3 regions of the Streptosporangium sandarakinum genome follow, and region 3 is predicted to be linked to each of the others. Evidence: predicted binding sites of a transcription regulator. Region 3 holds the regulator's gene; each other region holds the start of a gene.
What was found. The regulator HrcA, encoded in region 3, represses chaperone genes, less so after heat shock. The targets are predictions, from matches to a motif close to TTGGCACTCTCNNNNNGAGAGTGCCAA.

Region 1 (4,094 bases), 2.7 Mb from region 3:
CAGCGCCGCGATGGACGCCGCGTTCTGCAGAGCGGAACGGGTCACCTTGGCCGGGTCGAGGATGCCCGCCTCGAACATGTTGACGTACTCGCCGGTGGCGGCGTTCAGGCCCTCACCCGGGGTGAGGTTGCGCACCTTCTCCACCACGACGCCGCCCTCAAGGCCGGCGTTGACGGCGATCTGCTTCAGCGGCTCCTCCAGGGCCTTGCGGACGATCGCGGCACCGGTGGCCTCGTCGCCGTTCAGCTCCAGCTTGTCGAACGCCTTGGCGCCCGCCTGCAGCAGCGCCACGCCACCGCCGGGGACGATGCCCTCCTCGACGGCCGCCTTCGCGTTGCGAACGGCGTCCTCGATGCGGTGCTTGCGCTCCTTGAGCTCGACCTCGGTCGCCGCGCCGGCCTTGATGACGGCCACGCCGCCGGCCAGCTTGGCGAGACGCTCCTGGAGCTTCTCGCGGTCGTAGTCGGAGTCGGTGTTCTCGATCTCGGCGCGGATCTGGTTGACCCGGCCGGCGATCTGCTCGGCGTCACCGGCGCCGTCGACGATGGTGGTCTCGTCCTTGGTGACGATGACCTGGCGGGCCCGGCCGAGCTGGTCGAGCGCGGTGGACTCCAGCTTGAGGCCGATGTCCTCGCTGATGACCTGGGCGCCGGTCAGGATGGCGATGTCGCCCAGCATGGCCTTGCGGCGGTCGCCGAAGCCGGGGGCCTTGACGGCCACCGAGCGGAACAGGCCGCGGATCTTGTTGACGACCAGGGTCGCCAGGGCCTCGGCCTCGACGTCCTCGGCGATGATCAGCAGCGGCTTGCCGGACTGCACGACCTTGTCGAGGACCGGCAGGAGGTCCTTGTTCGCGGAGATCTTGGAGTTGACGACGAGGATGTACGGGTCGTCGAGAACGGCCTCCATACGCTCCGGGTCGGTGACGAAGTAGGGCGAGATGTAGCCCTTGTCGAAGCGCATGCCCTCGGTGAGCTCAAGCTCCAGGCCGAAGGTGTTGCTCTCCTCGACGGTGATGACGCCTTCCTTGCCGACCTTGTCCATCGCCTCGGCGATCATCTCGCCGATCTGCGGGTCACCCGCGGAGATGGAGGCCGTGGAGGCGATCTGCGCCTTCGTCTCCACGTCCTTGGCGAGCTTGAGCAGCTCCTCGGAGACACGCTCGACGGAGGCCTCGATGCCCTTCTTCAGGCCCATCGGGTTGGCGCCGGCGGCCACGTTGCGGAGGCCCTCGCGAACCAGGGCCTGCGCGAGGACGGTGGCGGTGGTGGTGCCGTCACCGGCGACGTCGTCGGTCTTCTTGGCGACTTCCTTGACGAGTTCGGCCCCGATCTTCTCCCACGGGTCCTCGAGCTCGATCTCCTTGGCGATGGACACACCGTCGTTGGTGATCGTGGGGGCGCCCCACTTCTTCTCCAGGACGACGTTGCGGCCCTTCGGGCCCAGGGTCACCTTGACGGCGTCCGCGAGCTGGTTCATACCACGCTCGAGACCGCGCCGGGCGTCCTCGTCAAACGCGATCATCTTGGCTGCCATACGGCTAGACCTCCCGAACACAGGGTGGCTTGCACCGGATCGAGCCGACGCCCGCGACGGCATCGGATCCGCGACTCCGTTCGGCGGATCCCATCGCCCCGATCCAGGGTTGGCACTCACCCGTGGGGAGTGCCAACAAACTATTTAGCACTCTACCCTGCCGAGTGCAAGCGACGCCGCGTTGACCTGCCCCGGGAGGCGACGACCTCAGGCGGCCCGGCGCGGCCACCGCTTCACCCGGCCTCGCCCCGGCGGCCACGTCGTACGACGGAGTCCGGCCCCGGTACGGCGAAGGCCCGGCCCGCCGAGGGGACACGGCGGACCGGGCCGGCGTGCCGAGGGCCCGCGTGGACTGCGCTGCCACGGGGGCCGTCCGGCACGCCCCTGCGCACCTTAAGGAGACGGCTGCCTCAGACGGCCCGGACGGACTCCGCCTGCGGACCCTTCTGCCCCTGGGTGATCTCGAACTCGACCCGCTGGCCCTGTTCGAGTGAGCGATAGCCGTCCATCATGATCGCGGAGTAATGGACGAACACATCCTTACCACCGTCTACCGCGATGAAGCCGTAGCCCTTGTCCGCGTTGAACCATTTGACGGTGCCTTGCGCCACTTCCGACTCCTCTTACTGGACTTGAGGACGTCGCCCATTCCTCTCGCGGCGCCCTCAATCTCCGAGGCGGACACATCGCCTGCGTCGATCGTTCTCGACCATACCTGTGGTACGCCGTAGGGCAACAGAGTCAACCAGCAAACTGCCGCTTTACGTACGAATACAGCACGAGAACATAGTTTTGCTATCCAGGCCCGCTGATCAAATATTGCATTATTTCACCAAGCGCCGATATGGACACCCTCCCGAAAGCGCGACACCCGCCCCGAACTGGACCGGGGCGGGTGTCGGTGGGCGCCGTACGGCACGGCGGCCCGGAGCGCGGAGGGACGGATCAGCCCCCGGCGACCGCCGGGATGATGGAGATCTGGACGCCCGACGGCGTGGCGGTGTCCAGGTTGTCGGCGAAGCGGACATCCTCCTCACCGACGTAGACGTTGACGAACCGGCGAATCTTGCCGGAGTCGTCGAGAATCCGGGCGCCGATCCCGGGGAAGTCGGCGTCGAGTTTCCGCAGCACGTCGCGGAGGGTCTCACCCTCGGCGTTCACCTCGGCCGCACCACCGGTGTACGTCCGGAGAATCGTCGGAATCCGTACAGAGACACTCATTATTAAGCACCTTTCCGGTGATTTCAGGCGATGACCGAGCGGAATTCGTCAAGCGAGGGGCGGATGACGGCGGTGGGACGGGCCTCGCCCGCCACCGCGTCGAGGGTCTTCAGGCCGTCGCCGGTGTTGAGCACCACGGTCTCGGCGTCGGGGTCGAGCCGCCCCTCGGCGACCAGCTTGCGCAGCACGCCGACCGTGACGCCGCCGGCGGTCTCGGCGAAGATGCCCTCGGTCCTGGCCAGCAGCCTGATCGCGTCGACGATCTCGGCGTCCGTGACGTCCTCCACCGCGCCGCCGGTGCGCCGGGCGATGTCCAGCACGTAGGGGCCGTCGGCCGGGTTGCCGATGGCCAGCGACTTGGCGATCGTGTCCGGCCGTACCGGGCGGATCACGTCCTGGCCCGCCTTGTAGGCGGCCGAGACCGGGGAGCAGCCCTCGGCCTGGGCGGCGAAGATCCGGTACGGCCTCTCCTCGACCAGCCCGAGCGCGATCAGCTCCTTGAACCCCTTGTCGATCTTCGTGAGCTGGGAGCCGGACGCCACGGGGACGACGATCTGGTCGGGGATCCGCCAGCCGAGCTGCTCGGCGATCTCGTACGCCAGGGTCTTGGAGCCCTCGGCGTAGTACGGGCGCAGGTTGACGTTGACGAAGCCCCACCGCTCGCCCAGCTCGTCGCCGATGAGCTCGGAGCAGAAGCGGTTGACGTCGTCGTAGGTGCCCTCGATGCCGACGAGCCTCCCGCCGTACACCGAGGCCATGACGATCTTGGCCTGCTCCAGGTCGGCGGGGATGAACACGCAGGCGTCCAGCCCGGCCCGGGCGGCGGCCGCGGTCACCGCGCCGGCGAGGTTGCCGGTGGAGGAGCACGACAGGGTGTGGAAGCCGAAGTTGCGGGCCGCCTCGACGGCGATGGCGACCACGCGGTCCTTGAACGAGTGGGTCGGGTTGCCCGAGTCGTCCTTCACGTGCAGCGAGCGCAGGCCCAGCTCGCGGGCGAGGTTGCCGGCGTTGACGAGCCTGGTCCAGCCGGGCGCCATGTTGGGCCGGGCGGCGACGCCGTCCGGGACCGGCAGCAGCGCGCGGTACCGCCAGATGCTCGCCGGACCGGCGGCGATCTGCTCGCGCGTGACGCGCCCGAAGTCGTAGGCGACCTCCAGGGGGCCGAAACACTCGACACAGGCGAAGTTCGGGCCGAGGTCGTAGCGGGCGCCGCACTCCCGGCAGGACAGGGCCACGGCGGGGCCGAAGCGGCCGTCGAGCGCGGTGTCGGCGGAGACGGAGGCGGTGGGGATCTCTGTTTCTGCGAGCGCCATGAAGCGAGGCCTTTCCCTCATCTT
Region 2 (4,094 bases), 1.1 Mb from region 3:
GGCGCCGGCCGGGATGAACTCGTACGGGATGCCGGGGGCGACCTTCAGGCAGGCCGCCGGGGCCTTCGCCACCATGCCGAGGACCTCCGGCCACGGCGGAGAGTAGGCCATCGGGTCGAACGTCCTGCCCCGCGCGGTACGGCGGGCGGGATCGGCGAACAGCACGTCGAAGGCCGTCGGGTCGACCGTGGCGGCCTCGGCCGCGCGGACCGTGACTCGGTCGCCGAGGCCCAGGGCGTCGGCGTTGGCCCGGGCGACGGCGGCGGTGAGCGGGTCGGCGTCCACGGCCTCCACGACGCAGCCCGCCCTGGCCAGCGCCAGCAGGTCGCCGCCGATCCCGCAGCAGACGTCGGCCACCCGGGAGCCGGCCGGGACGCGCCGGGCCCGGTGGTCGGCCACCTCGCGGCGGGTGGCCTGCTCCAGGCCGTGCGGGGTGAAGTACATGACCGCGGCGTCGGAACCGAACTTCTCCCGCGCGCGCTCCCTGAGCGCCGCCTGGGTGAGCGCCGCGGAGGTCAGGGCCGCGTCGTAGGTCCTGCGCAGCCGCGTCACCGCGGCCACCGGGCCGTCACCCGCGGCCTCGGCCGCCGCCGCGAGGGCCTCCTGGCCACGCGGCGTCAGCAGTTCCCGGAATGCGTCGAGGTCCACACCGCCCGACGCTACCGCCTGGCCGGGGACCGCCGGTGCGTCGCGGTGACCCGCTCAGTCGGGCAGGCAGGTCAGGACGAGATCGATGTCGAACGGCTCGCCGGTCTTGAGGCGGTCGTGGTGGATGCCGGTGACCATGTAGGAGCGGGTGACCGGGTCCAGCTGGTAGACGTGGATCACCGGATCGCCGCCCTTGTCCTCCACCAGCCAGAAATGCGGGATGCCGGCCTCGGCGTAGAGCTTCGGCTTGACCTCGCGGTCACGGAACCTGGATTCGGGGGAGACCACCTCGATGACGAGATGCACCTCGTCGGGCTTGTAGGAGGTGCGGGAGCGGTCCTTCGCCGCCTCGGCGTCGATGACGACGACGTCCGGGCACGGGCGCTGCTTCTCACCGAGCACGAGGTCCATCTGCGTCACGGCCTTGAGGTGATGGGGCGCCTGCGCGTTGAGGGCGGTGCGGAGCCCGTAGATCACGGACTCGTGGAAACGCTTCTGGGGGGACATGAAGACGAGGGCTCCATCGACGAGTTCGACGTGCTTGAAGAAGTCCGGCTCGCCGTTCGGGCCCTCGTCGGGCAGGCGGTCGAGATCGTCGGCGGTCCACCCGCCGGCCGGGGGGCGGGGCCAGTTGGCGAGCGGGTCGCGGTCGTCACCTCGCGTGCCCGTCTTCTCGCAGACAGTGCTGGTCACGTCGTCCACCGTAGCGTCATTCCCGTTTCTTTTCGTGACCATCGCATTACTTCCCGTCGATGTCCGTCGTCCCGCTTCCCTCTCATGTTGCCCCCGGCGAAGGCTCCTGTCCCCTTGTCGAGGGCGCCCGGAGCGTCGGCGGGCGGTTCGTGTTGACTGTCAAGGCCTCCTTGCATACTGTTCCGTATTGGCACTCTCCCGGTGAGAGTGCCAATGCAAGCGCGACGAGGCTGGTCTGACACCCGCGACGGCAGACCGCTGGTCGCCTCTTCTAGATCATTCAAATCTGAAGGGGAGGTCCGACGTGACGACCGCCACCAAGGTTCCCGTTAAGCCGCTCGGCGACCGCATCGTGGTCCAGCCGCTTGAGGCCGAGCAGACCACCGCCTCCGGCCTGGTCATTCCTGACACCGCCAAGGAGAAGCCCCAGGAGGGCAGGGTCCTCGCGGTGGGCCCGGGCAACTGGGACGAGGACGGCGACAAGCGCATCCCGCTCGACGTCAAGGAGGGCGACGTCGTCCTCTACAGCAAGTACGGCGGCACCGAGGTGAAGTACGGCGGCGAGGAGTACCTCGTGCTCTCCGCCCGTGACGTGCTCGCCATCGTCGAGAAGTAGTTCATCGCTTCCGACGTTTCCGAGATGACGCATCGAGCCCCGGGTCGCGAGAGCGCCCGGGGCTTCGATGCTCCCACGTGCCCCCAGAGAGGACTGTCATGCCCAAGATCCTGTCGTTCGAGGAGGACGCCCGCCGCTCGCTGGAGCGCGGTGTCAACGCCCTCGCCGACGCCGTCAAGGTGACCCTCGGCCCCCGCGGCCGCAACGTCGTCATCGACAAGAAGTTCGGCGCTCCGACCATCACCAACGACGGCGTCACCATCGCCCGCGAGGTGGAGCTGGAGAAGCCGTACGAGAACCTCGGCGCGCAGCTCGCCAAGGAAGTCGCGACGAAGACCAACGACATCGCCGGTGACGGCACGACCACCGCGACCGTCCTCGCCCAGGCGATGGTCCGCGAGGGTCTGCGCAACGTCGCCGCCGGCGCCCAGCCGCTGAGCCTCAAGCGGGGCATCGACCTCGCGGCCAAGGCCGTCAGCGACAGGCTGGTCGAGACCGCCCGTCCGGTCGCCGACAAGAAGGAGATCGCCCACGTGGCGACGATCTCCGCGCAGGACGCCAAGATCGGCGACCTGATCGCCGAGGCGTTCGACAAGGTGGGCAAGGACGGTGTCATCACCGTCGAAGAGTCCAACACCATGGGCCTGGAGCTGGAGTTCACCGAGGGTCTCCAGTTCGACAAGGGTTACCTGTCGCCCTACATGGTGACCGACCAGGAGCGCATGGAGGCGGTCCTGGAGGACCCCTACATCCTGATCACCCAGGGCAAGATCTCCTCCGTCGCGGACTTCCTGCCGCTGCTGGAGAAGGTCGCGCAGACCAAGAAGGCGCTGCTGGTCATCGCCGAGGACGTCGAGGGCGAGGCCCTGGCGGTCCTGGTGACCAACAAGATCCGCGGCACCTTCACCTCCGTCGCCGTCAAGGCCCCGGGCTTCGGTGACCGCCGCAAGGCCATGCTCCAGGACATCGCCATCCTCACCGGTGGCCAGGTCGTCAGCGAGGAGATCGGCCTCAAGCTGGAGCACGTCGGCCTGGAGGTGCTCGGCACCGCCCGTCGCGTCGTGGTCACCAAGGACGCCACCACCGTCGTGGACGGCGCCGGCGACGCGCAGGCGATCGAGGACCGCGTCCGTGAGATCAAGGTCGCCATCGAGCAGTCGGACTCCGACTGGGACCGCGAGAAGCTGCAGGAGCGCCTGGCCAAGCTCGCCGGCGGCGTCTGCGTGCTCCGGGTCGGCGCGGCCACCGAGGTGGAGCTCAAGGAGAAGAAGCACCGCCTGGAGGACGCCATCTCCGCGACGCGCGCCGCGATCGAGGAGGGCATCGTCTCCGGTGGCGGCTCCGCGCTCGTCCACGTCTCCAAGGCCCTTGACGACCTGGGCCTGAGCGGCGACGAGGCGACCGGTGTGGGCGTGGTCCGTCGGGCGCTCGTCGAGCCGGCCCGCTGGATCGCCGAGAACGCCGGTCTGGAGGGCTACGTCGTTACGTCCAAGGTCTCCGAGCTCCCGGTCGGCCACGGCCTGAACGCCGCGAGCGGCGAGTACGGCGACCTGATCGCTCAGGGTGTCATCGACCCGGTCAAGGTCACCCGTTCGGCCGTCCAGAACGCCGCCTCCATCGCCGGCATGCTGCTGACGACCGAGGCCCTCGTGGTGGACAAGCCCGAGGAGGAGGCCCCGGCCGCCGCCGGTGGTCACGGCCACGGTCACGGTCACGGCCACTGATCCGCGCGATCGGCCGGTACGGCCCGCGTCCCGTTCGGGGCGCGGGCCGTACGTGTTTTCGGATAGCCCGAAAGGGGCCCCAAAGCGTCACGGCGGAGAGCCGGTATGAGAAACCCCCTTATGGGAAATCACTGACATATTAGACCGGTCTATGAAATATATTTTCATCACATGACCCTTACTGTCGTCACGCGATTACACCCCGTTATCGGCGTGTCAATGTGACCAATCCGTAGCCGTTGGTCATGGGGACAGGCCCGAGCGATACGGGCATCATGCGTAACGTGACCGAGGGATGCGTCGCCGACGCCAAAAGAGGGGTAAGGCTTGCGACGAGATCTGAAGGGAGCGCCCACAGGGATGACCTCAAGGATCTGACGAGCCTCGCAGTTCAAGGTGATCGAACCGCGATC
Region 3 (4,094 bases):
GTCAAGCACCCGGCCGCCTACGCCCGCCGCCTGGCCGAGGGCGTCTCGCCCGCCCACGCTCGCGAGGTGCTGTCGGCCGAGGACAGGACGGTCGAGCGGCTGATGCTGGAGTTGCGGCTCGCCCAGGGCTTCCCCCTGGCGGAGATCGAGCGGCCGCCGGTGGTCGCCCGGGCGCTGGCCGACGGGCTGCTGGAGGTCGAGCCGTTCAAGGCGGGCCGGGCGGTGCTGACGCTGCGCGGCCGGCTGCTGGCCGACGCCCTGGTCCGCGACCTCACCTGACCGCGCCGGGCGCCGGTCTCAGCCGTCCTCCTGCGGGACGGTCACGAAGTCGATGAGCCGCTCGACCGGGCCGAGGAGCTCCGGCTCCAGGTCGGCGTAGGTGGTGACCGAGCCGAGGATGCGCCGCCAGGCGTCGGCCGGGGCGAGGTCCCAGCCCAGGGCGGCGATGACCCCCTCCTTCCACGGCACGCCGCGCGGCACCCGCGGCCAGGCGCCGATTCCCAGCACCGACGGCTTGACCGCCTGCCAGACGTCCACGAACGGGTGCCCGACGACCAGCACGTACGGCGAGGCCACCCGGTCGGCGATCCGGCTCTCCTTGGACCCGGCGACCAGGTGGTCGACCAGCACGCCCAGGCGGCGCTCCGGGCCCGGCCCGAACTCCTCGACGATCTCCGGCAGGTGGTCCACCCCTTCGAGGTACTCCACCACCACGCCCTCGACGCGCAGGTCGTGGCCCCAGACCTTCTCCACCAGCGCGGCGTCGTGCACGCCCTCGACGTAGATCCGGCTCTCCCTGGCCACCCGGGCGCGCAGCCCCTCCACGGCGACGGAGCCGGAGGCGCTGCGCCGCGGGGCGCGGGGCGCGGCGGCCGGCCGTACCAGGGTCACGACCCGGCCCTCCAGCAGGAACGCGGCCGGCTCCAGCGGGAACACGCGCCGCCGCCCGAAACGGTCCTCCAGGGTGACGGCCTCCTTGTCGCAGGCCACCACGGCGCCGCAGAAGCCGCCGTCGGCGTCCTCCACGACCAGGTCGATCTCGGCGGGGACCTGCGGGATCGTCCCCCTGCCCGGACGCCGCCAGTCACCCGCCAGCACGTCGCGTTCGTACACGCCGGCCGCACCTCCTCGCACCTCGCCGATCAAGGGGACGCTAGCAAAGGGCCGTCGCCTTATCGCACCCCGTCGGCAAGAGCCGTACACTTGGCACTCGGGAACACAGAGTGCCAGACTCCGCGTTCCCGGTTCGGCGCAGGGCAAGGAGGTGAGCACGTTGGTCGATGACCGCAGGCTTGCGGTGCTTCGGGCCATCGTCGAGGACTACGTGTCCACCAACGAGCCGGTGGGGTCGAAGGCGCTCGCCGAGCGGCACAACCTCGGCGTCTCGCCCGCCACCATCCGCAACGACATGGCGGTGCTGGAGGAGCAGGGATACATCGCCCAGCCGCACACCAGCGCGGGGCGGGTGCCCACCGACAAGGGCTACCGGCTGTTCGTCGACCGGCTCTCCCAGGTCAAGCCGCTGTCGGGCGCGGAGCGAAGAGCGATCGAGAGCTTCCTCGCCGGCGCGGTGGACATCGACGACGTCGTGACCCGCACGGTGCGGCTGCTGGCGCAGCTCACCCGCCAGGTCGCCGTGGTGCAGTACCCCACGCTGACGCACTCCACGGTCCGGCACGTCGAGCTGGTCCCGCTGAGCGAGCGCCGGCTGATGTTCGTCCTCATCACCAACACCGGCCGGGTCGAGCAGCGCGTCGTCGAGCTGCCCGAGGTGGTCGACGAGACCCGCGTCGCGCACCTGCGCGCGACCCTCAACGCCTCCCTCGACGGCTGCGGGCTGACCGAGGTCCCCGACAGGGTGGCCGATCTGCCCTCGCGGCTCCCGACCGAGGACCGCCCGCTCGCCGCCACGATCCTGTCGGTACTGCTGGAGTCGCTGGTCGAGCGGCATGATGAGAAGATCGTCTTCGCCGGGGCGGCCAACCTCGCGGGAGCCGACCTCAGCGTCGGCCTCCGTGACGTGCTGGAGGCCTTGGAGGAGCAGGTCGTGCTGATGCGCCTGCTCGGAGAGACCTCGGACCTGTCGGCGCTGACGGTGCGGATCGGCTCGGAGAACCCCTACACCGGTCTCCAGGGCACGTCCATCGTCGTCGCCGGGTACGGTTCGGGGGACAAGCAACTGGCCAGGCTCGGCGTGCTGGGCCCGACGCGAATGGACTACCCGGTCACGATGGGCGCGGTGCGCGCGGTGGCACGCTACGTCAGCCAGATCCTGGCTGCATCCTAAGAGGTCAACTAAGTGGCTAAGAGCGACTACTACGGCACCCTCGGGGTACGCCGTGACGCCAGTGCGGAGGAGATCAAGAAGGCCTACCGCAGGCTGGCGCGCGAGCTGCACCCCGACGTGAACCCCGATCCTGAGACGCAGGAGAGGTTCAAGGAGATCACGCAGGCCTACGAGGTCCTGTCCGATCCCAGCAAGCGGCAGATGTACGACATGGGTGCCGACCCGTTCGCTCCCGGCGGGGGCGCGGGCGCCGGGGGCTTCGGCGCGGGCTTCCCGTTCAGCGACATCATGGACGCCTTCTTCGGCGCGGCGGCCGGCGGCGGCGGTCGCGGGCCGCGCTCGCGCGCCCGCCGGGGCCGCAACGCCACCATCCGCGTGGAGCTGGACCTGCGCGAGGCGGCCTTCGGCACCACCCGCGAGCTGGTCGTCGACACCGCCGTGCTCTGCGAGGTCTGCTCGGGCGCGGGCGCCGCGCCCGGCACCCACCCCGACACCTGCGACATGTGCCACGGCCGCGGCGAGGTCTCCCAGGTCACCAGGTCCTTCCTCGGCCAGGTCATGACGTCCCGGCCCTGCCCCCAGTGCGGCGGCTTCGGCTCGATCATCCGCAACCCCTGCCAGGAGTGCTCCGGCGACGGCCGGGTCCGCACCCGGCGGACCATCAAGGTCCGCATCCCCGCGGGCGTGGAGGACGGCACCCACATCCAGCTCGCCGGCGAGGGCGAGGTCGGCCCCGGTGGCGGCCCGCCCGGCGACCTGTTCCTGGAGATCGTCGAGCGTCCGCACGATGTCTTCGAGCGGCGGGGCGACGACCTGCACTGCACCGTGCAGATCCCGATGACCGCCGCCGCGCTCGGCACCATCCTGGTCATGGAGACCCTCGACGGCACCGAGGAGCTGGACATACGGCCCGGCACCCAGTCCGGCCAGACGATCCCGCTCTACGGCCGCGGCGTCCAGCGGCTCAACGAGACCGGCCGCGGCGACCTGCTGGTCCACGTCAACGTCGAGACCCCCGCCAAGCTCGACCCCGCCCAGGAGGAGCTGCTGCGCGAGCTGGCCAGGCTGCGCGGCGAGGAGCGCCCGCCCGGCAAGTTCGCCCCGGGCCAGCAGGGCTTCTTCTCCCGCCTGCGGGACGCCTTCAATGGCCGCTGACCCTCGGCGGGGCGCGGGCGGCGCCTCCCGGGTCCGCCGCGGCGTCCCCGCCGCCGCATGACGGCGCCGGTCTTCCTGGCCGACCCGGCCGACCTGGGCCGGGAGGGGTTCACACTCGCCGGTCCTGAGGGCCGGCACGCGGCCGCCGTACGGCGGCTGCGCGCCGGGGAGCGGCTCGACCTGACCGACGGCGCGGGCGCCGTGGCCGAGTGCGTGGTGGACGACGCCGGCAAGGACTCCCTGCGGGTGCGGGTGCTGCGCCGCTACGAGGTGCCCGCGCCGCGTCCCCGCCTGGTCGTCGTCCAGGGCCTGCCCAAGGGCGACCGGGGCGAGCTGGCCGTGGAGATGATGACCGAGGCCGGGGTGGACGTGATCGTGCCCTGGGCCGCGGCCCGCTGCGTGACCCAGTGGAAGGGGGAGCGGGCGGCCAGGTCGCTGGCCCGCTGGCGGTCCACGTCGCGGGAGGCGGCCAAGCAGTCGCGCCGCTTCCACCTGCCCGAGGTGACCGACCTGGCGAGGACCGCCGAGGTCGCCGCCCTGCTGTCGGCGGCGGCGCTGGGCGTCGTGCTGCACGAGGAGGCCGCCTCGCCGCTGTCCGGCCTCCCGCTGCCGGCCGACGGGGACATCGTGGTGGTCGTCGGCCCCGAGGGCG

Region 1: a site for HrcA is predicted at 1,646-1,672, ahead of groL (chaperonin GroEL). Genes of this name have one in related genera too.
Region 2: a site for HrcA is predicted at 1,529-1,555, ahead of groES (co-chaperone GroES). Genes of this name have one in related genera too.

The regions. Positions count from the first base shown of each region.
Region 1 covers NZ_CP192034.1:7,703,013-7,707,106, forward strand. Annotated here, with positions in the region: gene groL (chaperonin GroEL) at 1-1,536, opposite strand, end outside; gene ACQP10_RS35335 (cold-shock protein) at 1,947-2,147, opposite strand; gene ACQP10_RS35340 (MoaD/ThiS family protein) at 2,482-2,757, opposite strand; gene thrC (threonine synthase) at 2,781-4,070, opposite strand; SAM riboswitch class I at 4,085-4,094, opposite strand, start outside.
Region 2 covers NZ_CP192034.1:1,066,884-1,070,977, forward strand. Annotated here, with positions in the region: gene ACQP10_RS05240 (class I SAM-dependent methyltransferase) at 1-648, opposite strand, end outside; gene ACQP10_RS05245 (Uma2 family endonuclease) at 703-1,341, opposite strand; gene groES (co-chaperone GroES) at 1,646-1,957, shown strand; gene groL (chaperonin GroEL) at 2,056-3,681, shown strand; gene ACQP10_RS05260 (sigma-70 family RNA polymerase sigma factor) at 3,957-4,094, shown strand, end outside.
Region 3 covers NZ_CP192034.1:2,139,139-2,143,232, forward strand. Annotated here, with positions in the region: gene hemW (radical SAM family heme chaperone HemW) at 1-279, shown strand, start outside; gene ACQP10_RS10050 (DUF3097 domain-containing protein) at 298-1,113, opposite strand; gene hrcA (heat-inducible transcriptional repressor HrcA) at 1,274-2,287, shown strand; gene dnaJ (molecular chaperone DnaJ) at 2,300-3,442, shown strand; gene ACQP10_RS10065 (16S rRNA (uracil(1498)-N(3))-methyltransferase) at 3,500-4,094, shown strand, end outside.